Linked DNA regions of Caldimonas thermodepolymerans. The protein of the gene in region 2 interacts with the protein of the main gene of each other region in a pairwise test. Links are inferred from orthologs where the notes say so. Each region holds a gene or a part of one and is shown on either strand. Other genes may lie near its edges.

What was found.
Region 1: the proteins of accC (region 2) and ribD interact in binary tests that used the Escherichia coli proteins (3 or more experiments, as listed by UniProt). The link is inferred for Caldimonas thermodepolymerans from one-to-one orthologs.
Region 3: the proteins of accC (region 2) and cysM interact in binary tests that used the Escherichia coli proteins (3 or more experiments, as listed by UniProt). The link is inferred for Caldimonas thermodepolymerans from one-to-one orthologs.

The regions. Positions count from the first base shown.
Region 1 is NZ_CP064338.1:2,707,019-2,714,513, reverse strand. Bases 1,388-4,235 are described here. They hold ribD (bifunctional diaminohydroxyphosphoribosylaminopyrimidine deaminase/5-amino-6-(5-phosphoribosylamino)uracil reductase RibD), read right to left. Parts: upstream 3,444-4,235; coding sequence 2,331-3,443; downstream 1,388-2,330. Other genes in these bases: pilV (type IV pilus modification protein PilV), read left to right, coding at 4,128-4,235; IS481_RS12770 (GspH/FimT family pseudopilin), read left to right, coding at 3,583-4,131; IS481_RS12780 (riboflavin synthase), read right to left, coding at 1,663-2,295; ribBA (bifunctional 3,4-dihydroxy-2-butanone-4-phosphate synthase/GTP cyclohydrolase II), read right to left, coding at 1,388-1,615. In the rest of the region: transcription antitermination factor NusB, read right to left, coding at 1-3; ribH (6,7-dimethyl-8-ribityllumazine synthase), read right to left, coding at 1-464; more of ribBA, read right to left, coding at 512-1,387; more of pilV, read left to right, coding at 4,236-4,703; IS481_RS12760 (PilW family protein), read left to right, coding at 4,706-5,590; IS481_RS12755 (pilus assembly PilX family protein), read left to right, coding at 5,689-6,207; IS481_RS12750 (pilus assembly protein), read left to right, coding at 6,272-7,495. UniProt on the Escherichia coli protein: Converts 2,5-diamino-6-(ribosylamino)-4(3h)-pyrimidinone 5'-phosphate into 5-amino-6-(ribosylamino)-2,4(1h,3h)-pyrimidinedione 5'-phosphate.
Region 2 is NZ_CP064338.1:3,080,663-3,088,298, reverse strand. What follows is about bases 1,915-4,903. They hold accC (acetyl-CoA carboxylase biotin carboxylase subunit), read right to left. Parts: upstream 4,090-4,903; coding sequence 2,740-4,089; downstream 1,915-2,739. Other genes in these bases: aroQ (type II 3-dehydroquinate dehydratase), read right to left, coding at 4,803-4,903; accB (acetyl-CoA carboxylase biotin carboxyl carrier protein), read right to left, coding at 4,223-4,699; prmA (50S ribosomal protein L11 methyltransferase), read right to left, coding at 1,915-2,684. Also shown: IS481_RS14540 (carbohydrate kinase family protein), read right to left, coding at 1-600; IS481_RS18540 (zinc-ribbon and DUF3426 domain-containing protein), read right to left, coding at 632-1,738; more of prmA, read right to left, coding at 1,779-1,914; more of aroQ, read right to left, coding at 4,904-5,249; IS481_RS14510 (TlpA disulfide reductase family protein), read right to left, coding at 5,345-5,872; IS481_RS14505 (hypothetical protein), read right to left, coding at 5,869-6,477; mtgA (monofunctional biosynthetic peptidoglycan transglycosylase), read right to left, coding at 6,565-7,293; aroE (shikimate dehydrogenase), read right to left, coding at 7,293-7,636. UniProt on the Escherichia coli protein: This protein is a component of the acetyl coenzyme A carboxylase complex; first, biotin carboxylase catalyzes the carboxylation of the carrier protein and then the transcarboxylase transfers the carboxyl group to form malonyl-CoA.
Region 3 is NZ_CP064338.1:1,182,811-1,190,400, reverse strand. The notes cover bases 3,553-6,495. They hold cysM (cysteine synthase CysM), read right to left. Parts: upstream 5,506-6,495; coding sequence 4,600-5,505; downstream 3,553-4,599. Other genes in these bases: IS481_RS05685 (hypothetical protein), read left to right, coding at 6,239-6,495; trmB (tRNA (guanine(46)-N(7))-methyltransferase TrmB), read left to right, coding at 3,965-4,630; IS481_RS05705 (NUDIX domain-containing protein), read right to left, coding at 3,553-3,894. Also shown: IS481_RS05720 (valine--tRNA ligase), read left to right, coding at 1-2,082; UTP--glucose-1-phosphate uridylyltransferase GalU, read left to right, coding at 2,124-2,990; IS481_RS05710 (sulfurtransferase TusA family protein), read right to left, coding at 3,092-3,319; more of IS481_RS05705, read right to left, coding at 3,346-3,552; more of IS481_RS05685, read left to right, coding at 6,496-6,721; IS481_RS05680 (hypothetical protein), read left to right, coding at 6,776-6,958; IS481_RS05675 (rhomboid family intramembrane serine protease), read left to right, coding at 7,120-7,590. UniProt on the Escherichia coli protein: Two cysteine synthase enzymes are found. Both catalyze the same reaction. Cysteine synthase B can also use thiosulfate in place of sulfide to give cysteine thiosulfonate as a product.

The DNA.
Region 1 (7,495 bases), 370 kb from region 2 along the record:
CACGACAGGTCTTCCAGCAGGTTGGCCATCTCCACCGCCACCCGGGCGGCGTCGCGGCCCTTTTCTTCCACGCGGGCCCAGGCCTGCGCCTCGTTCTCGACCGTGAGGATGGCGTTGGCCACCGGGATCTGGTAGTCGAGCGAGACGCGCGTGACGCCGGCCCCGCTTTCGTTGGCGACGAGCTCGAAGTGGTAGGTCTCGCCGCGGATGATGCAGCCCAGCGCGATCAGCGCGTCGAAGCGCTCGCTGTCGGCCATGGCCTGCAGCGCAAGCGGCACCTCGAGCGCGCCCGGCACGGTCACGTGCTGGACGTGCTTGTCCGCCACGCCGAGGGCTTTCAGTTCGGCCAGGCATTCCTGCGCCAGCCGGGCGGTGATGGCCTCGTTGAAACGGGCCTGGACGATGCCGATGCGCAGGTCGGTGCCATCGAGCCGGGCAGCCTGGCCTTTGTCAGCGCCTTGCATGAGGATCCTTCAAGTTCAAGTAGTGGCAGACACGGACGGCCGCCGGCTCACTGCCCCTCGGGCGACAGGAAGCCGGTCACCTCGAAGCCGTAGCCGGCCATCATGCTGGGCATGCGGCGCGGCGTGCCCAGCAGCTTCATGCGCTTGACGCCGAGGTCGCGCAGGATCTGGGCCCCGACGCCGTAGGTGCGCAGGTCCATCTGCGCGCGCGACGGCGTGTGCGGGCGTTCCTCCTCGCGGAAGATGCCCAGCAGGTCCTCGACCGACTCGCCGCAGTTCATCAGCACCGCGACGCAGGCCGGCTCCTGCTGCAGGCGTGCCAGTGCCTTGGGCAGCGGCCAGGAATGCGGGCTGTGTTCGGAGGCGAGCAGGTCGAACACCGACAGCGGCTCGTGCACGCGCACCAGCACCTCGTCCGACGGCCCCCAGCTGCCCTTGACCAGCGCCAGGTGCAGGCCCTCGGAGCGGTCGCGGAACGCGATGCAGCGGAACTCGCCGTACGGCGTGCGCAGCGGCCGTTCACCGACGCGCTCGACCAGCGATTCGTTGCGGCTGCGGTACTCGATCAGGTCCGCGATGGTGCCGATCTTCAGGCCGTGCTTCTCGGCGAACACCTCCAGGTCCGGCAGGCGGGCCATGGTGCCATCGTCGTTCATGATCTCGCAGATCACCGCGGCCGGCGTCAGGCCCGCCATGCGCGCCAGGTCGCAGCCGGCTTCGGTGTGGCCGGCGCGCATCAGCACGCCGCCGTCCTGGGCCTGCAGCGGGAAGATGTGGCCCGGCTGCACCAGGTCGCTCGGCTTGGCGTCCTTGGCCACCGCGACCTGCACGGTGCGGGCGCGGTCGGCGGCCGAGATGCCGGTGGTCACGCCGGTGGCCGCCTCGATCGAGACGGTGAACGCGGTGCCGTGCTTGGTGCCGTTGCGTGCGGCCATGGGCGGCAGCTGCAGCTGCTCGCAGCGCTCGCGCGTGAGCGTCAGGCAGATCAGCCCGCGGCCGTACTTGGCCATGAAGTTGATCGCTTCGGGCGTGACATGGTCCGCGGCGAGGACCAGGTCGCCTTCGTTTTCACGGTCTTCTTCGTCGACGAGGATGACCATCCGCCCGGCGGCGAGCTCGGCGATGATCTCGGGAACAGGTGAAATCGGCATGATGGACGCCATTGTAGGTGGCCGGCCCGCGGCCGGCCGGCGGCAGCTCAGCGGGCGGGGACGGCAGCTGTGCCCAGCATGCGCTCGACGTAGCGGGCGATCAGGTCGACCTCGAGGTTGACCCGGCTGCCCGGTTTCAGCGTGCCGAGCGTGGTGTGCCGGACCGTGTGCGGGATCAGGTTGATGCTGAACTCGCAGCCGTCGGCGCGGTCCTCGACCCGGTTGACGGTCAGGCTCACGCCGTTGACGGTGATCGAGCCCTTGTAGGCCAGGAAGCGCGCCAGCTCGGTGGGCGCCAGCACCCGCAGCTGCCAGGATTCGCCCACCGGCCCCAGGTGCGTGACCGTGCCCAGGCCGTCGACATGGCCGCTGACCAGGTGCCCGCCCAGCCGGTCGTGCGCGCGCAGCGCCTTCTCGAGGTTGACCGGGCCGGGCTCGGCCAGGCCGGCCGTGCGCGCCAGGCTTTCGGCCGAGACGTCGACCGTGAACACGCGCTGCGCGGGGTCGAAGCTGGTGACGGTCATGCAGGCGCCGTTGAGCGCGATGCTGTCGCCCAGCTGGACGTCGTCCAGGAAGCCCTCGGGCGTCTCGACCGCCAGCCGCACGCCGTGCTGCGCGCTGTCGCCCAGGGGAGAAACGGAACGGATGTGGCCGAGGCCGATGATGATGCCGGTGAACATGACCCGGATTGTCGCAGGAGCGCGGGCAGGCGTTTTCAGAAGCGGTCCCGTCCCGGCGGGCGGGCGATGACGCGCAGGTCGGGGCCGACGCGCTGCACGTCGACGAATTCCAGCGCGACGGACCGGTCCAGCGCGGCGAGCGGGGCGAGCTCCAGCATGCCGCGTCCCGGGCCGATCAGCCTGGGCGCCAGGTAGACCAGGAACTCGTCGACCAGTCCCTCGCGCACGAACGAGCCGTTGAGCTTGTGCCCGGCCTCGACGTGCAGCTCGTTGATGCCGCGCGCCGCCAGGTCCGCCAGCATGGCCGGCAGGTCGACCTTGCCGTGCGGGTTGGGCAGGTACTGCACCTCGGCGCCGGCCGCACGCAGGGCCTGCGCGGCGGCCTCGTCGGGGCGGGCCGCGTAGACCAGGACCTGGCCCGGCGGCGGCAGGATGCGCGCCGTAGGCGGCGTCTGCAGGCGCGAGTCGACGATCACCCGCAGCGGCTGCCGGGGCGTTTGCACCTCGCGCACGTCCAGCCGCGGATCGTCCTCCAGCACCGTGCCGATGCCGGTCAGCACCGCGCCCGCCCGGGCCCGCCAGGCATGGCCGTCGGCCCGCGCCGCGGGCGAGGTGATCCACTGGCTGACGCCGTTGTCCAGCGCGGTGCGGCCGTCCAGCGAGGCGGCCACCTTCATGCGCACCCACGGTCGCTGGCGCAGCATGCGCGAGAAGAACCCGAGGTTGACCTCGCGCGCCTCGTCGGCCATCAGCCCCTCGTCCACCTGGATGCCGGCCGCGCGCAGGCGCTCGATCCCGCGGCCGGCGACCAGCGGGTTCGGATCGCGCACCGCCACCACGACGCGGCGCACCCCGGCGCGGACGAGCGCGTCCGCGCAGGGCGGGGTGCGGCCGAAGTGGGAGCAGGGTTCCAGGGTCACGTAGGCCGTGGCGCCGTGCGCTGATCGCCCGCTGGCTGCCAGGGCCTGCAGGGCCGCGACTTCCGCATGGGCGGATCCGGTCGCCTGGGTATGGGCGGCCACGCTGGACCCGTCGGGCAGCACCAGCACGCAGCCCACGGCGGGATTGGGCGGACAGATGATCCTGGCCTGGCGGGCCTGCTCCAGGGCCTGCGCCATCCAGTGGCGGTCGTCGTCGGATCGGCTCATTTCGTGAAATTCATCGCGTTCGGTCGCGGACAGGTGGTGCGGCCCTGCCTTTCATCACACGGCGGGCGCCGGTTGTCGCGATCAAATTGTCGGTGCAGGTGGCGGTCGATAGAGTGGCGACCGTCAGGATAAGGCGAACATGAACAGCAGACCCAATCGCGGCTTCACGCTGATCGAATTGCTGGCAGTGATCTCCATCATGGGGGTGCTCATTGCCATCGGCGTGCCGAGCTTCCGCACTTTCGTTGCCGGTCGCGCCGTCACGGGGCACGTGAGCGAGATCGCGAGCGCCATGCGCCTGGCGCGGGCGGAGGCGATCAAGCGCGGCGCGCCGGTGACGCTGTGCCGCACGACCGAGCCGGACAGCGACGAGCCTTCCTGCTCGTCCGGTGACTGGACCACGGGCTGGGTGATCTTCGTCGATCGCGGCACCCAGGGACAGTTCAACGCGGAAACCGACCAGGTGGTCCAGGTCCACGGGCCGGTGACCAACAGTGGCGGCATCACGCGCAGCGGCAGCGCCTCCATCACCTTCCTGCCCAGCGGTGTCGCCACCGGGGCGGCGGGCAGCTTCACCTTCCTGCCGACCCTGCCCGAAGGCGATGCGAACTTTGCGCGACTGCGCCGTGTCGTGTGCGTGAACTTCGTCGGTTCCACGCGCATGAGCACCACGGGGACATGTTCATGATGAGACCTTCCTTTGCCGCAGGCCATGGCCGCAGGCGCTCCGCCGCCCGCGGGGCGAGCCTGATCGAGGTGCTGGTGGCGTTGCTGATCCTGTCGTTCGGCATGCTGGCCATGGCCGGCCTGCATGCCGCGGCCTTCAGGTACGGAAAGATGTCCCAGTTCCGTGGCGTGGCCACGCAGCTGGCCACCGAGATGGCCGACCGCATGCGCGCCAACGTCGACGGGGCGATGGCGGGGAACTACGTCCACGAGGAAGCCTACGACAGCGGCGCCTCGGCGGTCACGGTGCCCGCCTGCGCCAACCCCGCCGAATGCACGCCGGCCGAGATCGCGGAAGTGGACCTGGCGCAGATGCTCAACACGGTCCGCCTGGCCCTGCCGGGCGGTGGGCTGTACGTCGAACGCGACGCGGCGCAGCCCAACGCCTACAACGTCTGGGTCCTGTGGCTGGATCCCGAGGCTCACGGCAACGACGAGCAGGACGACTCGGCCTCGCTGTCCGGGCTGTGTCCTGAAGGCGCGGGCGTGTCGTCGCCACGGCCGCAATGCATGCCGGTGAGGGTGGTGCTATGAGGATGGATCGACTTCGACATGACCGTCGCCGTCAGGCGGGCCGTTCGCTGGTCGAGATCATGGTGGCGCTGGCGATCGCCGCGGTGATCCTGGCGGCGATCCTCATCACCGTCTCGGGGACGGGCTTGTCCGGACGGCGATACGACGCGCAGGCCCGCCTGAACGACGAGGGCCAGGTGGCGCTGAGCCTGATGAACCGCCACCTGCGCATGGCCGGGTTCTGGATCCCGGGCTCGCCCGTGCAGTCGCTCGACAGCGAGGACATGCTGCGCGGCTGCCGCAACGGCTTCAACAACCCGACGGCGGCCAACTTCGCCAACCTCAGCTGCGCCAGCGGCGCCGGCAACGACGCGATCGCGGTGCGCTACGACGGTCGCCAGCCGGGGATCACGCCGACCGACTGCCTGGGCGCGTCCGCCGGCATCCCGGCCGACGGGTGGGTGGACAACCGCTTCTACATCGCGCAGAGCCCGAGCACCGGCAATCCGGCGCTGTACTGCCGCGGCAACGGTGGCGGCGGGCCGGAGGCGCTGGTCGACAACGTCGAAGCGATGCGCATCCAGTACGGCATCGCGGCTCAGGGGACCCTGTCGGACGATCCGGTGGTCTTCGATCCCCCGGCCTATGGCGGGCGTACCGTCCGGTACCTGAACGCGGACAGCATTGCCAGCTGCGCTTCCGGGTCGACCCCGGCCAACTCGTGGTGTGCGGTCACCAGCATCCGCGTCTGCCTGCTGATGCGCACCGAAGACGGTGCAGCCGACGAGCCCAACACGCCGTACATCGATTGCGACGGCAACACGACCTCCCAGGCGGACCGTCGCATCCGCCGCGCGATGGTCACGACCATCAGCCTGCGCAATCGCACTTCCGTTTCCGCTCCGTGATGACAGAGGCCGCCATGACGATGCAAAGGGCAAGTTCCGGGGGCGCCAGGCGCCGGCACCGAGGACCGCGCCGCGCGCAGTCCCGCGGCGTGGTGCTCGTGATCGCACTGATCCTGCTGGTCGTGATCGGCATCAGCTCGTCTGTGGCGATCCGCACTTCGCTGTTCGGTGACCTGGTCAGCCAGAACATGCGGGCCCAGGCATTGGCCCTGGAGGCCGCGGAGCTGGCGTTGCGCTACTGCGAGAGCCAGGTCGCGGCAGGCAACTACGCCGCCATTTCCGTCATCGAGGGCGGGACCGACGACGAATGGCGCACCGAGAGCAACTGGGATACGGCCAACTCGGTGCCGGCCAGCGTGCTCGGCTCGAACATCAACTATGCCGTGACGCCGCAGTGCATGGTCAAGCGCATGAGCTATGCGGAAGCCTTCCCCGCCGAGAACGTGCCGCCGAACGCCAAGCGCATCAGGGATCGCCTGGAGGATGGCGAAGAGTACGTGTTCATCTTCCGCATCACGGCCCGCGGCTACAGCCCGGACTTCCGTCGGGACGGAGACGGGCGACCCGTCTCGGGCGCACAGGTGACGGTGCAATCGGCGCTGCGCGCGATCCTGTGAGCACTGCGCGATGCACGAAATCCACCGTATCGCAGGACCGATGGTCACGCAAAGGATGACTGACATGGACGCTCCGATTTCCATTGCCCGCCGCGCTGCCCGACGCCGCAGCGCATTCGTACTGGCGGCCGTGCTGGCCGGCATGCAGGCGGTCCCGGCCTGGTCGGCGCCCGCCCAGATGCCGTTCCTGACGCGTACCACCAACCCGGCGCATCCCAACCTGGTCTACACGCTGGACGATTCCGGCTCGATGCAGTGGCAGTCCATGCCCGACTCGACGTTGCCCAGCAGCACCGAGAACAGGTACCGCATGACCTTCCATCACCAGGATCGTCGGGCACGGGTGCTGTCGGGCAACACCAGGTACGAGCCGCAGGTCATCCCGACACGGACCAACGACCTGATCTCGGCGCGGATGCGGTCCCCCGCGTACAACACGCTCTACTACAACCCCGAGATCCGCTACCAACCGTGGTACCGGTCCGACGGGACCCAGTTCGAGAACTCCAACCCTGCGGCGGCATGGATCTATCCGACCGACCGTCCCCCGGTGGGCACTGACACGGAGCGGGAGAACGCCATCAACAACGGGCTGGCGGTCAACCTGATCGGCGAGATCGAGGCCCCCTCGAACGTCGTCTGGTGCCGCTCCAACACCAGCCGGACGGCCAACCCGACGTCGGTGAACGACAGCGCCAACCGCACCAGCTGGACCTGCAACACGATGGACTCGGGGAGGGAGAAGTACGCGCCGGCGACGTACTACGTGCTGAACGGTGCCCCCAACAACCACGCGAACTTCACACGGGTCCGCATCATGGACTCGACCACCTTCACCCGCGGGCCGGGGCGCACCGACTGCACCGTGGTCGGCAACGTCGCCACCTGCACGCAGGAGCAGGAATACCAGAACTTCGCCAACTGGTTCACCTACTACCGGACGCGCCAGTACCTCGCGATCGGCGCCAGCACGCAGGCGTTCGCGACGCTGGATCCCGACTCAGGGCTGCGGGTCGGCTACGGCCGGATCAACAAGGATCAGACCAACATCGACGGGCGCAGCACCGGCACGATCGAGCGGGGGGTGCGGCGCTTCATCGGCAACGACCGCGAGCAGTTCTTCAACTGGCTGCACGGCCAGGGCTGGAGCGACTCCGGTACGCCGCTGAAGCGTGCCATGGACGACGTCGGGCAGTACTACTCCTGGACCGATGCGCGCGGCCCCTGGGGCAACACGCCGGGCACCAACGACACGTCCGCGCAGCTGGAGTGCCGCAAGGCCTACCAC
Region 2 (7,636 bases):
TTCGCACAGCAGCCGCGCCTCGTAGTCGTTGACCGCCACCCAGGTGGCCTGCGCGACGAAGCGGCGCAGTTCGTCGCCGTTGAACATCGGCAGGCCCTGGCCCGGGTCGAACACGAAGGGGATGCCCGCGGCGGCCAGCTGCTCGGCATGCTGCAGCATCGCGTCGCGTCCGTCGGGTGCGATGATGGCCAGGCGGATGTCCTCGCGTGCCTGCACCACGTTCCGGTGCGCGAACTGCATCGCGCCGGGGTGGAACGCGGTGATCTGGTTGTTGTCCGCGTCGGTCATGATGATGGCCTGCGCGGTGTAGCTGTCCCCGACCACCTGCACGAATTCGGTGGACACGCCCCACTCGCGCATGCGGTCCAGATAGCTCTGCCCGTCGGCGCCGAGCGCCGCCATCACCAGCGGTTCGCCGCCCAGCTGCTTGAGCGTGTAGGCGATGTTGCCGGCGCAGCCGCCGAACTCGCGGCGCAGCGTCGGCACCAGGAAGGAGACGTTCAGGATGTGGATCTGCTCCGGCAGGATCTGCTCCTGGAACCGTCCGGGGAAGGTGGTGATGGTGTCGAAGGCGAGCGAGCCGCAGATCAGGGCAGGCATGTGTGCTCCAGGGAGTGGATGGCGACGTTCTTCAGGGGTAGAAGGCGCTGACGGTGAAGCTGGCCACGCGCCGGCCGGGGCTGGTGAACTCCAGGTCCAGCGAGACCTCCGAGCGCGGCGCGATCACGACCTGCCGGTGGCGGAAGTCTGCCGGCGACAGCGCGCGGCGCGTGATCAGCTCGCCGTTGTAGTCGGCCAGCCGCAGTTCGATGTGGGGCACGGCCACCGGCACGTTGCCGTCGTTGCGCACCAGCACCGAGAGGCGGTAGCTGTCGGTCGCGGCGCCGGCCGAGAGGCTGCTGCCGCCGATCACGATGGCCTCGATGTGCTGCCAGGGCCCGACGGTGCAGCGGGCCACGTCGCACAGGCGCTCCAGCCAGGGGCGCGTGGCCGGGTAGGTCGCGGCCAGCCGGTCGCGCTGGTGGTGGGCCACCTGCAGCAGCAGGGCGCCGAGCAGCAGGAGCGCCACGAGGCCCAGCACGGCGCGCACCCAGGGGCGGCGCCAGCGCTCCGCGCGCTCGGCCTTGCGCAGGAATTCCGGCGCGACCTCGTCGTCGTCCGCGCTGCTGCGCCGCTCGCGCACGGGGGTGCCGCGCAGGCGTGACTTGCGGCGCGCCGCCTCGCCGCCGGCCGAAGGGGGCGCGGCGCCGAGGCCGGCCGCCACGGCCTGCGACTCGAGTTCGTGTTCCTCGAGGGTGCTGTCGAAGCGTGCGTCGGCAAAGCCGTCGTCCTCGTCCTTCTCGGGGGCCTCGTGGGCCCCGTAGGTGCTGCGGCTCAGGAAGCGCGAGTCGAGCACGTCGTAGGCGGTCGTGACCTCGTCCGCCTCGTCCTCCTCGACCGTCGCCGCTGCGGCCGCGGGCGCGCCGGCGGCGGCCTGCGGGGCAGGGGGGGGCGGCACGGCCGGCGCCGGTGCCGGAGGCGGCGGTGGGGGCGGGACCTGCCTGGCCGGTGCCTGCGCGGCCCGCGGGGCGGGCGCCGGCGGCGGCATGCCGTCGCGCTCGAGGTCGAACAGTCCCTCGATCGCGTTGAAGACTTCGTTGCAGCGCCCGCAGCGGACCCAGCCTTCGGAGACCTTCAGCTGGTCCTGGACGACGCGGAAGGTGGTGTGGCAGGCCGGGCAGCGGGTGGCAAGACTCATGGCGCGAATGATGCCATCGGGACGGCGGCTTGCCGTCCCCTCAGGCCGGTGTGCCGGGGCGGCCCGTCATGAGGATCCAGCCATCCTCCTGGTCGCTGACCTCGAGCCGGCACCACGGGGCGTAGGCCTCGGCGAGCTCGTCGGCCTGGCGCTCGAGGATGCCGGCCAGCACCAGGTGGCCGCCCGGGGCGACATGGCCGCACAGCAGCGGCGCCAGCAGCTTGAGCGGCGTGGCCAGGATGTTGGCGAGCACCAGCGGGTACCGTCCCTGCGCGAGCTCGGGCGGTCCGGCACGCAGCGTCACGCCGTTGGCCTGGGCGTTGGCCTGCGTCGATTCGATCGCCGCCGGGTCGATGTCCACCGCGTCGATCGCCTGCGCGCCATGCAGCGCCGCGCCGATCGCCAGGATGCCCGAGCCGCAGCCGTAGTCCAGCACGCGCTGCCAGCTGGGCGCGAGCGCCGGGGCCTGCTGCGCGATCCAGCGCAGGCACATGCGCGTGGTGGGGTGGGTCCCGGTGCCGAAGGCCAGTCCCGGGTCGAGCCGGATCACGCGGCGCGCCTGCGCCGGCGGCTCGTGCCAGGTCGGCACGATCCAGAACTCGGGCGTGATCTCGACCGGATGGAACTGCGACTGCGTCAGTCGCACCCAGTCCTGGTCCGGCACCGGCTGCATCGCGACCACGTGCACCTCGCTGGCCCAGGGCTGGGCCAGCAGCAGCGTGGCCGCCTCGGTGGCGGCTTCCTCGGTGGGGAACAGGGCGCGCAGCGTCGAGCGGCCCCAGCCGCCCTTGGGTGGCGGCAGGCCCGGCTCGCCGAACAGCGCCTGCTCGGCCTCGGTGCCGGCGTCGGCGTCCTCCACCGAGACCGACAGCGCGTCGAGTTCCATCAGCGCGTCCGAGACGGTGTCGACCAGGTCCTCGCCGGCCAGCAGCAGCAATTCGATCATCGCGTTTCTCCTGCGTCGGCGCCAGCGCCTGGTCGTCGCGGGGACGGGGACGGCGTCACCGCTTGCGCTCGCTCATCCAGCTTTCCAGGTAGTGGATGCTGGTGCCGCCCTCGATGAACTTGGCATCGGCCAGCAGCTCGCGGTGCAGCGGGATGTTGGTCTGGATGCCTTCGACCACCGTTTCCGACAGCGCGATGCGCATGCGTGCCAGCGCCTGCTCGCGGGTGTCGCCATGCACGATGATCTTGCCGATCATCGAATCATAGTTGGGCGGCACGAAGTAGTTGGTGTAGATGTGCGAATCGACGCGCACGCCGGGGCCGCCGGGCGCGTGCCACATCGTGATGCGGCCGGGCGAGGGCGTGAACCTGTACGGGTCCTCGGCGTTGATGCGGCACTCGATCGCGTGGCCGCGCATCTCGATGTGGCGCTGCGAGAACGGCAGCTTCTCGCCGGCGGCCACCCGGATCTGCATCTGCACGATGTCGATGCCGGTGACGAGTTCGGTCACCGGGTGCTCGACCTGCACCCGGGTGTTCATCTCGATGAAGTAGAACTCGCCGTTCTCGTACAGGAACTCGAAGGTGCCGGCGCCGCGGTAGCCGATCTTGCGGCAGGCCTCGGCGCAGCGTGCGCCGATCTTGTCGATGATGCGGCGCGGGATGCCCGGCGCCGGTGCTTCCTCGATGATCTTCTGGTGGCGGCGCTGCATCGAGCAGTCGCGCTCGCCCAGGTACACCGCGTTGCGGTGCTGGTCGGCCAGCACCTGGATCTCGATGTGGCGCGGGTTCTCGAGGAACTTCTCCATGTAGACCGCCGGGTTGCCGAAGGCGGCGCCCGCCTCGGTGCGGGTGGTCTGCACGGCATGGATGAGGGCGGCCTCGGTGTGCACGACGCGCATGCCGCGCCCGCCACCGCCGCCCGCGGCCTTGATGATGACCGGGTAGCCGATCGATCGGGCGATCTTGATGATCTCCTTCGGGTCCTCGGGCAGCGCGCCGTCGGAGCCGGGCACGCAGGGCACGCCGGCCTTGATCATCGCGGCCTTGGCCGAAACCTTGTCGCCCATCAGGCGGATGCACTCGGGCGTGGGGCCGATGAAGGTGAAGCCGCTTTGCTCGACGCGCTCGGCGAAGTCGGCGTTCTCGGACAGGAAGCCGTAGCCCGGGTGGATGGCCTCGGCGTCGGTCACCTCGGCGGCCGAGATGATGGCCGGCATGCTGAGATAGCTCTGGGCCGAGGCGGCCGGGCCGATGCACACCGCCTCGTCGGCGAGCTTCACGTACTTGGCATCGCGGTCGGCTTCGGAATAGACGACGACCGACTTGATGCCCATCTCGCGGCAGGCGCGCTGGATGCGGAGGGCGATCTCTCCGCGGTTGGCAATCAGTATCTTCTTGAACATCGTGATCTCCGCGGCAGGCTCGTCGGGGGCCGGGGCGTTCCCGGCACGGCGTGGTGCCGCTGGGCCAAGCTGGCTGGGTGGCTGATCGCCCGTGCGATCAGGCAGGAGGCAGGGGCGGGTGGCCCCCGCCGGCTCACTCGATCACGAACAGCGGCTGGCCGTATTCGACGGCCTGCCCGTTCTCGCACAGGATCTGGGTGACCGTGCCGGACTTGTCGGCCTCGATCTCGTTCATGATCTTCATCGCCTCGATGATGCACAGCGGGTCGCCTTCCTTGACCTGCTGGCCCAGCTCGACGAAGGGCTTGGCGCCCGGGCTGGAGGCGCGATAGAAGGTGCCGACCATCGGCGACTTGACCACGTGACCCTTGACCTCGGGCGCGGCCGGCGCCGCGGGAGCGGCGGCTGCCGGCGCGGGGGCCGGGGCGGTGACGACCGGCGCCGCCACCGGCGCGGCGACCGGGGCCATCACGACCGGCGCGGCCGAGGCGGCGGTGTGGCCGTCGGACTTGACGATGCGCACCTTGCCGTCGGCTTCGGTGATCTCCAGCTCGGAGATGTTCGACTCCGACACCAGGTCGATGAGGGTCTTGAGCTTGCGTAGATCCATTTCGCTCTCCAACTTTCCTTTTTTGTCGTGATCAGCGGCGTTCGCGCACCAGTGAGCCTCGATCTGTCGTCAATCGCCGTGGGTGAGTGGAGCGGGGGAAGCGTCAGGCCGCGGGTGCGAGACGTTCCAGCGCGTACTCGAGGGCCAGGCGGTAGCCGGTGGCGCCGAGACCGCAGATCACCCCTTCGGCGAGGTCCGAGAAATAGGAGTGCTGCCGGAAGGGTTCGCGCCGGTGCACATTGGACAGGTGCACTTCGACGAAGGGGATGGCCACGCCGGCCAGCGCGTCGCGCAGCGCCACGCTGGTGTGGGTGTAGGCCGCCGGGTTGATGATGATGAAGCGGGTGCCGTCATCGCGCGCCTGGTGGATGCGGTCGACCAGCGCCCCTTCATGGTTGCTTTGGAAGGTTCTCAGTTCAATGCCTCGATCTGCGGCGAACTTGACCAGTTCTGCGTCGATCTGGCTCAAAGTGGTCGACCCGTAGACCTGCGGCTCGCGGGTGCCGAGCAGGTTCAGGTTGGGACCATGCAGAACGAGGATGGACATCAGCGGCGGGTCGTCGGGACGGCCGTCAGTAAAGAAGCCGTGACTTTACGCGCAAATCGGCGCAAATGTCGAGAAATTGTTTTCACAGACCGCGCCGGTCACATAGTTGTTGCATCTGCCCAGCCGGACAGCTCGGCAAAACTGGTTTCGCCCAGCTTGCGGTGCCGCACCGTACCGTCGCGTCCCAGCACGACGGTGAACGGCAGCCCGCCCTGCGGGTTGCCGAGCGCGCGCACCAGCTCCATGCCGGCGTAGCCTCCCAACGCGATCGGGAACGCCACCGGCACCTTGCGCAGGAACTCCTGCACTGGGGCTTGCTGGTCGATCGCGATGCCGACCACCTGCCAGCCCTGCGGCCCGAAGCGTTGGTGGAAGCGATCCAGCTCGGGCATCTCGCGCACGCAGGGGGCACACCAGGTCGCCCAGAAGTTCACGACCAGCGGCCGGCCGCGCAGCGCCTGCATCTCCAGCGTCCGCCCGTCCGGGGTGTCGAAGCGCAGCGACCACAGCGCGGCAGTGTCGGCCGCGTCAGCCGGTGCCGGCCGGCGCCACCAGGCCAGCCCGGCGCCGCCCGCGGCGGCAGCCAGGCCGGCCACGGCGGCCACGGCCCATTGACGGCGGTTCATGGCGTGCCCTCCAGCAGCGCGCGCACGGCGTCCAGGCTGCCTCGTTCGGTGCGCCCGCGTGCGTCCGGCTTGAGCGCACCGCGCAGGTCGTCATGGTCGTAGATCACCAGGTGCACGGAGACGGGCTGGCCCAGCTCCGGGCTGCGGTCGGTCAGCGTCAGCACGTCCACCGGCGCCCCGCGGAAGCCCTGGACGGTGCCGACGTCGTAGTCCACGCGCCGGTCGATCAGGCGGATCTCGGCGGACTTGGAGTCGTCGCAGAACAGGTTGATCCACACGTCGTTGAGCCGGGTGGCGGTGCCGTTCCACACCGCGCCGGTCAGGTGCGGGCGGAACTCGGCCAGCCGCTCCATCCAGCGCAGCGCGACGGCCCGCAGGGCGGCCAGCTCGGCCGGCTGGGTGTCGGCGCAGAAGATGTCGATGTAGGCACGCACTTCCGCCTCGACCGCGTCATTGTCGGGTAGGTCCACCGGCGCCAGCGTGCGCTTGGCGAGCAGCTTGGCGGCCTTGCGCTTGGCCGGACCGTACTCCATGCCCTCCTCGACGATCAGCCGGGCGGCGGTGGCGGCGATTTCGGCGGCCAGGGGGGACAGGGGGGCGGACATGGCGGATCACGGACGGGGCAAATGCGGCACGGGGCATTGTAGGAGGCGGCGCGGCGGACCCGGCCGACCCACCTGCTCGGCGCGGGGTTACGGCAGCTGCACCGCGCCCATGCGGGCCCGGATCGTGGCGGCCCGCCCGAGCAGGTAGGCCGAGCCGGGGCGTTGCTCGTAGCGCTTGGGGGCGGGCAGCATCACCGCCAGCCGGGCCGCCTGCTGCGGCGTGAGCCGGTCGGCGCCGGTGCGGAAATAGTGCTGCGCGGCCGCCTCGGCGCCGAACACGCCGTCGCCCCATTCGACGTGGTTCAGGTAGATCTCCAGGATGCGCCGCTTGTCGAGCACGGCCTCCAGCATGAAAGTGATGACGAACTCCTGCCCCTTGCGCAGGAAACTGCGCTCGCCGGAGAGGAACAGGTTCTTGGCCAGCTGCTGGGTGATCGTCGAGCCGCCGACGATCTTCGCCGGGCGGGCCTGGCCGCGCCGCGCGGCCAGTTCCTGGGCGCGCTGGTTGCGCTCCCAGGCGCGCTCGATCGCATCCCAGTCGACGCCGTCATGTTCGGTGAAGCCGGCGTCCTCGGAGGCGATCACCGCGCGCTTGAGGTGGTCGGAGATCTGGTCGTAGTCGCGCCAGGTCTGGCGCCAGGGCAGTTCGCCCTTTTCGGTCAGGATGCGCGCGATCTCGGCGCGCTGGAAGGTGGTCGACTGCGGGTCGACCACCGCCATCAGCGCGATGCGCAGCAGGAAGTACAGCTGCAGCGACATGCCGGCCAGCAGGCACAGCGCCAGCAGCCGTCCCGCCGCCGCCAGCACGCGTCGCATCATCGGCCCGCCGCGTCGGCCTGGGCGCGCAGCTCGGCCAGCACCGGGGCGGTGGCCGGGCGCACCCCGCGCCAGACGAAGAAGGACTCGGCGGCCTGCTCGACCAGCATGCCCAGGCCGTCGCGGCCGGTCGCACCGTGCTCGCGCGCCCAGGCCAGGAAGCCGGCCGCCGCCGGGCCGTACATCATGTCGTAGGCCAGCGCGCCGCGCGCCAGCACTGCGCCGGCCACCGGCACGCCGCCGCCGTGCAGGCTGGCGGCGGTGGCGTTGAGCACCAGGTCGAACCCGGTGCCGCAGCCCTCCAGCGTGGCGGCCTGCAGCTCCACGTCGCACTGCCGCGCCA
Region 3 (7,590 bases), 1.9 Mb from region 2 along the record:
CGCACCATCCCCGTGATCGCCGACGAGTACGTGGACCGCGAGTTCGGCACCGGCGTCGTGAAGGTCACGCCGGCGCACGACTTCAACGACTACGCGGTCGGCCAGCGCCACGGCCTGCCGATGATCAGCATCTTCACGCTGGACGCGAAGACCAACGACGAGGTGCCCGAGGCCTACCGCGGCCTGGACCGTTTCGACGCGCGCAAGAAGGTGGTCGCCGACCTGGAGGCCCAGGGCCTGCTGGTCGAGGTGAAGAAGCACAAGCTGATGGTGCCGCGCTGCGCGCGCACCGGCCAGATCGTCGAGCCCATGCTGACCGACCAATGGTTCGTCGCGATGACCAAGCCGGGCCCGGACGGCAAGTCCATCGCCCAGAAGGCCATCGAGGTGGTCGAGAACGGCTCGGTGAAGTTCGTGCCCGAGCAGTGGGTCAACACCTACAACCAGTGGATGAAGAACATCCAGGACTGGTGCATCTCGCGCCAGCTCTGGTGGGGCCACCAGATCCCGGCCTGGTACGGCACGAACGGCGAGATGTTCGTCGCCCGCAGCGAGGAGGAAGCGCGCGCCAAGGCGCAGGCGGCCGGCTACACCGGCGAGCTGACCCGCGACGAGGACGTGCTCGACACCTGGTATTCCTCGGCGCTGGTGCCGTTCTCGACGCTGGGCTGGCCCGCGCAGACCAAGGAGCTGGACCTGTTCCTGCCCTCCTCGGTGCTGGTCACCGGCTTCGACATCATCTTCTTCTGGGTCGCCCGGATGATCATGATGACGGTGCACTTCACCGGCAAGGTGCCGTTCCGCCACGTCTACATCCACGGCCTGGTGCGCGACTCGCAGGGCAAGAAGATGAGCAAGTCCGAGGGCAACGTGCTCGACCCGGTGGACCTCATCGACGGCATCGCGCTCGAGCCGCTGCTGGAAAAGCGCACCACCGGCCTGCGCAAGCCCGAGACCGCGCCCAAGGTGCGCGAGGCGACGAAGAAGGAATTCCCCGACGGCATCCCCGGCTACGGCGCCGACGCGCTGCGCTTCACCTTCGCGGCGCTGGCCACGCTGGGCCGCAACATCAACTTCGACAGCAAGCGCTGCGAGGGCTACCGCAACTTCTGCAACAAGCTCTGGAACGCCACCCGCTTCGTGCTGATGAACTGCGAGGGGCAGGACTGCGGCCTGAAGGAGCACACCAAGGAAGAATGCGCCGTCGGCGGACCGTTCCACGGCTACCTGAGCTTCAGCCCGGCGGACCGCTGGATCACCAGCGAGCTGCAGCGCGTCGAGGCCGCGGTCGAGCAGGGCTTTGCCGAATACCGCCTCGACAACGTCGCCAACGCGATCTACCAGTTCGTCTGGGACCAGTACTGCGACTGGTACCTGGAAATCGCCAAGGTGCAGCTGCAGACCGGCGATGCGGCCCAGCAGCGCGCCACGCGCCGCACGCTGATCCGCGTGCTGGAGACCGTACTGCGCCTGCTGCACCCGATCGCGCCCTTCATCACCGAGGAGCTGTGGCAGAAGGTCGCGCCGGTGGCCGGCCGCAAGGCTCCCGATTCGGACGACTCCATCATGCTGGCGCCCTACCCCAAGGCGCAGCTGGAGCGCGTCGACCCCAAGGCCGACGCGTGGATGGAGCGACTGAAGGCGCTGGTGGGCGCCTGCCGCAACCTGCGCGGCGAGATGAACCTGTCGCCGGCCACGCGCGTGCCGCTGTACGTGATCGGCGGCGCGGACTTCGTCAGCGAGGCGGCGCCGGTGCTGCAGGCGCTGGCCAAGCTCAGCGAGGTGAAGGTCTTCCACGACGAAGCAGAATTTGCCGCCGCCACCCGCCTGGCCCCCGTTTCGGTGCAGGGCCAGACGCGGCTGGCACTGCACGTGGAGATCGACGTGGCCGCCGAACGCGAGCGCCTCGCCAAGGAAATCAAGCGCCTGGAGACGGAAATCGCCAAAGCGCAAGCGAAGCTTGGTAACGAAAGTTTTGTCGCACGCGCTCCTGCTAACGTCGTGGAACAGGAGCGCGCGCGCCTGTCCGACTTCACTGCTACCCTCGCCCGGGTCCGCGATCAGCTCGCCCGGCTGGCTTGAAGCTTGCAGGGCAGGATCGCTCAGTTCCAGGAGGAAAAACCATGCATATCACCAAGGCCGTGTTCCCGGTGGCAGGACTCGGCACCCGATTCCTGCCTGCGACCAAGGCCCAACCGAAGGAAATGCTGCCGGTCGTCGACAAGCCGCTGATCCAGTACGCGGTGGAGGAAGCGTACGAGGCCGGCATCCGCGAGATGATCTTCGTCACCGGCCGCACCAAGCGTCCCATCGAGGATCATTTCGACATGGCCTACGAGCTGGAGACCGAGCTCGAGGCCGCCGGCAAGCACGAGCTGCTGAAGATCGTGCAGTCGATCAAGCCCGACGACATGGAATGCGTGTTCGTGCGCCAGCCCAAGATGCTGGGCCTGGGACACGCGGTGCTGTGCGCCGAACGCCTGGTCAACGGCCATCCGTTCGCGGTGATCCTGGCCGATGACCTGATGGTCGGCCAGCCGCCCATCATGAAGCAGATGGTCGACCAGTTCGCCGACTGGAAGGCCACCATCATCGCGGTGCAGGAAGTGCCGCCGGAGCACACCCGCCGCTACGGCATCGTCGCCGGCCACCAGGTCAACGACCGGCTGGTGGACGTGCAGGAAATCGTCGAGAAGCCCGCCCCCGAGGCCGCGCCGTCGCGCCTGGGCGTGGCGGGCCGCTACATCCTGACCTCCGGCATCTTCGACGAGATCCGTCGCCAGCCGCGCGGCGTGGGCGGCGAGATCCAGCTCACCGACGGCATCGCCGGGCTGCTGCGTCGCGAGAAGGTGTTTGCCTACCGCTATGAGGGCACGCGCTACGACTGCGGCAGCAAGGAAGGCTTCCTGCAGGCCACCGTCGAGCTGGCGCTGGCGCACCCGCAGCTGGGGGCCAGCTTCCGCGAATACCTGAAGAGCCTGGACCTGTAAGCCGCCCAGGCCTGCTGCACGCCGCCCCGCGGCGCCCGGGTCCACGACGGGGCCACGGGTCCGACATGCCGGGCGAGGGCAATGGGCCCCGCCGGGCGCCTTCAGCGGCGGCGCAGGATGTGGATGTATTCCTTGTCCAGGGTCTGCTGCTCGACCAGCTCGTTGCCGGTCTGCTTGGCGAAGGCCTGGAAATCGCGCACCGACCCCGGGTCGGTCGCGACGACCTTCAGCAGCTCGCCGCTCTGCATCTCGGCCAGCGCCTTCTTGGTCTTGAGGATGGGCAGCGGACAGTTCAGGCCGCGGGTGTCGAGTTCCTTGCTGATTTCCATGGGGACGTCCTTTGTACGCAAGGATTTTAGGCTGCCGACTCCGCGCGCGGGACGTCGATCCATTGCGGCTCGTAGCCGCGCGAGCGCAGCCACTGTGCCAGCATCACCCCCGTGCCGGAGCGCCAGCACTTGATCTCCTCGGGACGGAACAGCCGGTACTCGGCCAGTTCCGGCGACAGCACGATCTCGCCGTGCGCCAGCGCGTGGTAGGTGATGATGACCTGGTTCATGCGCTGGAAGTCGCACACCCCCTGCAGTGTCAGCTTCGAGACGGTCAGCGAGGTTTCCTCGTGGATCTCGCGCCGGATGCCGTCCTCGGGCGACTCGCCGGCCTCCATGAAGCCGGTGATCAGCGCGAACATGCGCCCGGTCCAGGCCGCGTTGCGGGCCAGCAGGATGCGGCCCTCGCGTTCGGGCATCTCGATGATGGCCGCCAGCACCGGCGTCGGGTTGTTCCAGTGCGTGTAGCCGCAGGCCACGCAGCGCAGGCGCTTGCGCTCGCCGCCGTCCTCGGGGAGCGTGAGCCACTGCAACGGCGTCGCGCAGCACGGGCAGAATCGGAATTCGCTCACCATGCACTCCGCAATCCAGTCCAGCCATCCTAACGGGGAACCGTCCCCGGCGCTGCCGGGACGATCCCGGCCCGTGACCAGCAACCAGGAGGGGCTCCATCCCCGGCTGGAAGCCACCGTGCGCAAGCACCTGGCCACGCCGTTCCGGCGCCCGCCCGCCCCCTACAGCCGGCAAGCCTACGCCGCGCTGGCCGCGCGCCTGGCCGCGCACGGCGGCCCGCTGGTGCTCGACAGCGCCTGCGGCACCGGCGAGAGCACCGCGGCGCTGGCGCTGCGGCATCCGCAGGCGCTGGTGGTGGGGGTGGACCAGTCGGCCGAGCGCATCGGCCGGGGCCTGCGCAAGCTGGGCGCCGGCCTGCCGCCCAACGCGCTGCTGCTGCGCGCCGACGTGACCGACCTGTGGGCGCTGCTGGTGCAGGACGGGGTGCGCCTGGCGCGGCATTACCTGCTCTACCCCAACCCCTGGCCCAAGGCCGAGCACCTGCAGCGGCGCTGGCACGGCCATCCGCGCCTGCGGGAACTGCTGGCGCTGGGCGGGCGCATCGAGCTGCGCACCAACTGGCGGCTGTACGCCGAGGAGTTCCAGGCCGCGCTGGCCTGGGCCGGCATCGCGTCGGAGATGGAAGCGGTGCGCGACGACGCGCCGCCGCTCACGCCGTTCGAACGCAAGTACCGCGCGAGCGGCCATGCGCTCGTGCGGCTGGTGGCTCAGGCGGGGAACACGCCGGTGGAGAGGTAGCGGTCGCCGCGGTCGCAGACGACGAACACGATGGTCGCGTTCTCGACCTGCTTGGCGATCTGCAGGGCCACCCAGCAGGCCCCGGCGGCCGAGATGCCCGCGAACAGGCCTTCCTCGGCGGCCAGGCGCCGCGCCATGTCCTCGGCATCGGCCTGGCTGACGTAGACCAGCTCGTCGACCCAGGTCGGGTCGTAGATCTTGGGCAGGTACTCCTCGGGCCACTTGCGGATGCCCGGGATGCGCGAGCCTTCGCTCGGCTGCGCGCCGATCACGCGCACGTCGGGGTTCTGTTCCTTCAGGTAGCGCGACACCCCGGTGATGGTGCCGGTGGTGCCCATCGCGCTGATGAAGTGCGTGACCCGGCCCTCGGTGTCGGCCCAGATCTCGGGGCCGGTGGTCTCGTAGTGGATGCGCGGGTTGTCCGGGTTGGCGAACTGGTCCAGCACCACGCCCTTGCCGTCCCGCTGCATCTGCTCGGCCAGGTCGCGGGCGTACTCCATGCCGCCGGCCTTGGGCGTGAGGATCAGCTCGGCACCGAAGGCCTTCATCGTCTGCGCCCGCTCGATCGACAGGTCCTCCGGCATGATCAGCAGCATGCGGTAGCCGCGCACGGCGGCGGCCATCGCCAGCGCGATGCCGGTGTTGCCCGAGGTCGCCTCGATCAGCGTGTCGCCCGGCTTGATCTGGCCGCGCTCCTCGGCGCGCCGGATCATGCTGATGGCCGGGCGGTCCTTCACCGAGCCGGCCGGGTTGTTGCCCTCCAGCTTGCCCAGGATCACGTTGCCGCGCTGCTCGTTCTCGGGACCGGGCAGCCGTTGCAGCTTGACCAGCGGGGTCTGGCCGATGACGTCTTCGATGGTTTTGTATCGGGGCATGTGAACTCGTTTCCCAGGGATGGCCTGCCCGCATTGTCGCAGCCTCGCGCCAAAGCGGTGGAGCGGCTGGAGTACCTTTGCGGCCGCCGGGGTGAGGCCGGCGCGGTCGACACGGGAAAGGGCGGCCGGCATCGCGGCAAGGCGCGGGGCCGCACGGCTGGTGCCCAGGGCCGGACTCGAACCGGCACGCCATCGCTGGCGAGGGATTTTGAGTCCCTTGCGTCTACCAATTTCGCCACCTGGGCAGGTGAAACGGAACGAGGCGCGATTATGTCATAGCAGCCCTGGCGCCAAGCCTGCGCACACCCTGCCGCAGCCGGCCACGGACGGGCCTTCCGGGCCTCGCAAGGCGCCGGCGGCGGCAGGTCCGGTTCGGGCATGCGCCGGTCCGATCAGACAGAGAAATTACATCGATATATGTCGCCGGCGAAAGGACGTTTCGCCCCGAACGGCCGCTGCGCCTCCATACCGAAACCCCATAACTGTGTTGCAGGCGCTGCGATTGCTGTAGCCCCGGCGCTCATGCATCCTTCGCCCGCACAAGAACAACCCACACGAGGAGACACTGCGGTGCGTCCTTGGTGCAGGTCGGCTCGCGCCGCCTTGCCCCGTCCCGGTCGCGCCGTGCTTCCCCCAACGGGGAAGCCTTCGCCGGCTTGCCGGCGAAAAAGCGTGACCGTCGCCGCAGGGCGCGGCCATGCGTTCCATGAACTCGAAAGACTAGGAGCTTGGCATGACCCGTGGGTCAACTTGGTATTACGTCATCCACTGGATAAGGTTCTACTTCGGCGCGCACCTGCTGTTTTCCGGCATCCGCTACGCCATGACCGGCTACGTGCCGGAGATTCCCGGCATCGGGGGCGAATGGGTCCAGGCCAACGCCAACATCTACCTCTACCAGGCCATCAAGTACCTGGAAATCGTCACCGGCGCGATGCTGTTCTTCAACCGCTTCCCGCTGCTCGGCCTGATCCTGGAATTCCCGGCCACCGTCAACATCTTCTGGCTGAACACCTTCATCGTCGGCGGCCCCGAAATGCCGCGCCAGCTGTTCACCGGCCCGCAGGAACTGTTCCTCAACGGCGTGCTGCTGCTGGCCTACAGCGGATGGATGTACGGCGCGATCCGGCCCAAGCTGGAGCCCCTGCCGATCTGGGACGGCGCCAAGGCCTACGTGCCCGAGCTGAAGGCCGGCACGCTCGACCCGCGCGGCTGAACCCGCAGCGACGCACGACCCTGCTGAACACGAAGTACGAAGGACAGCTGACTTATGACCAAGCAAAAATGGCTTGCCGTGGTGATCTGCGTGCTGCTGACCGCCGCGGCCTACATCGGCTCGACCGGCCTGTTCTACACCACGTTCCGGCCCATCCGCAACTACGACCTGGTGGCCTTCGCCGGCTCCTGGGCGGGCCTGATCTGGTACCTGATCCGCGACCGCAACATCAAGTGAGTCGCCGCGCACCGGCTGCCGTCCTGCAGTGACGGTGGCCCCGCCTCCGGCAACGGGCACCCTGGGTGCCCGTTTTTCATGGGCGGCCGCTCCCGCCCGGGGCAGTCGGCGGCTATCATCCCCGCTCTTGCCCTGCGGGGCACCTGACGCCGCGAGAGACGATGCCGCCCATTCCACCGATCATCAAGACGCTCCTGCTCATCAACGTCGCTGCGTTCTGCCTGCAGGCCATCGTGGGACCGGTGCTGATGCAGGCCCTGGCCCTGTGGCCGCTGCAAAGCGGGCTGTTCATGCCCTGGCAGGTGGTCACCTACGCGTTCCTGCACAGCAACATCGGCCACCTGTTCCTCAACATGCTGGGCCTGTGGATGTTCGGCAGCGAGCTGGAACGCCTGTGGGGCGACAAGCGCTTCATCCAGTTCTATGGCGCGAGCATCCTGACCGCCGCGGCGGCCCAGCTGCTGGTGACCTTCCTGGCCGGCTCGTTCGTGCCCACCATCGGCGCCTCGGGCGGCCTGTTCGGCCTGCTGCTGGCCTACGGCATGCTGTTCCCGAACCGCACCATCATGCCGCTGTTCCCGCCCATCCCGATGAAGGCCAAGGTGTTCGTCGCGGTCTACGGCGCGCTGGAA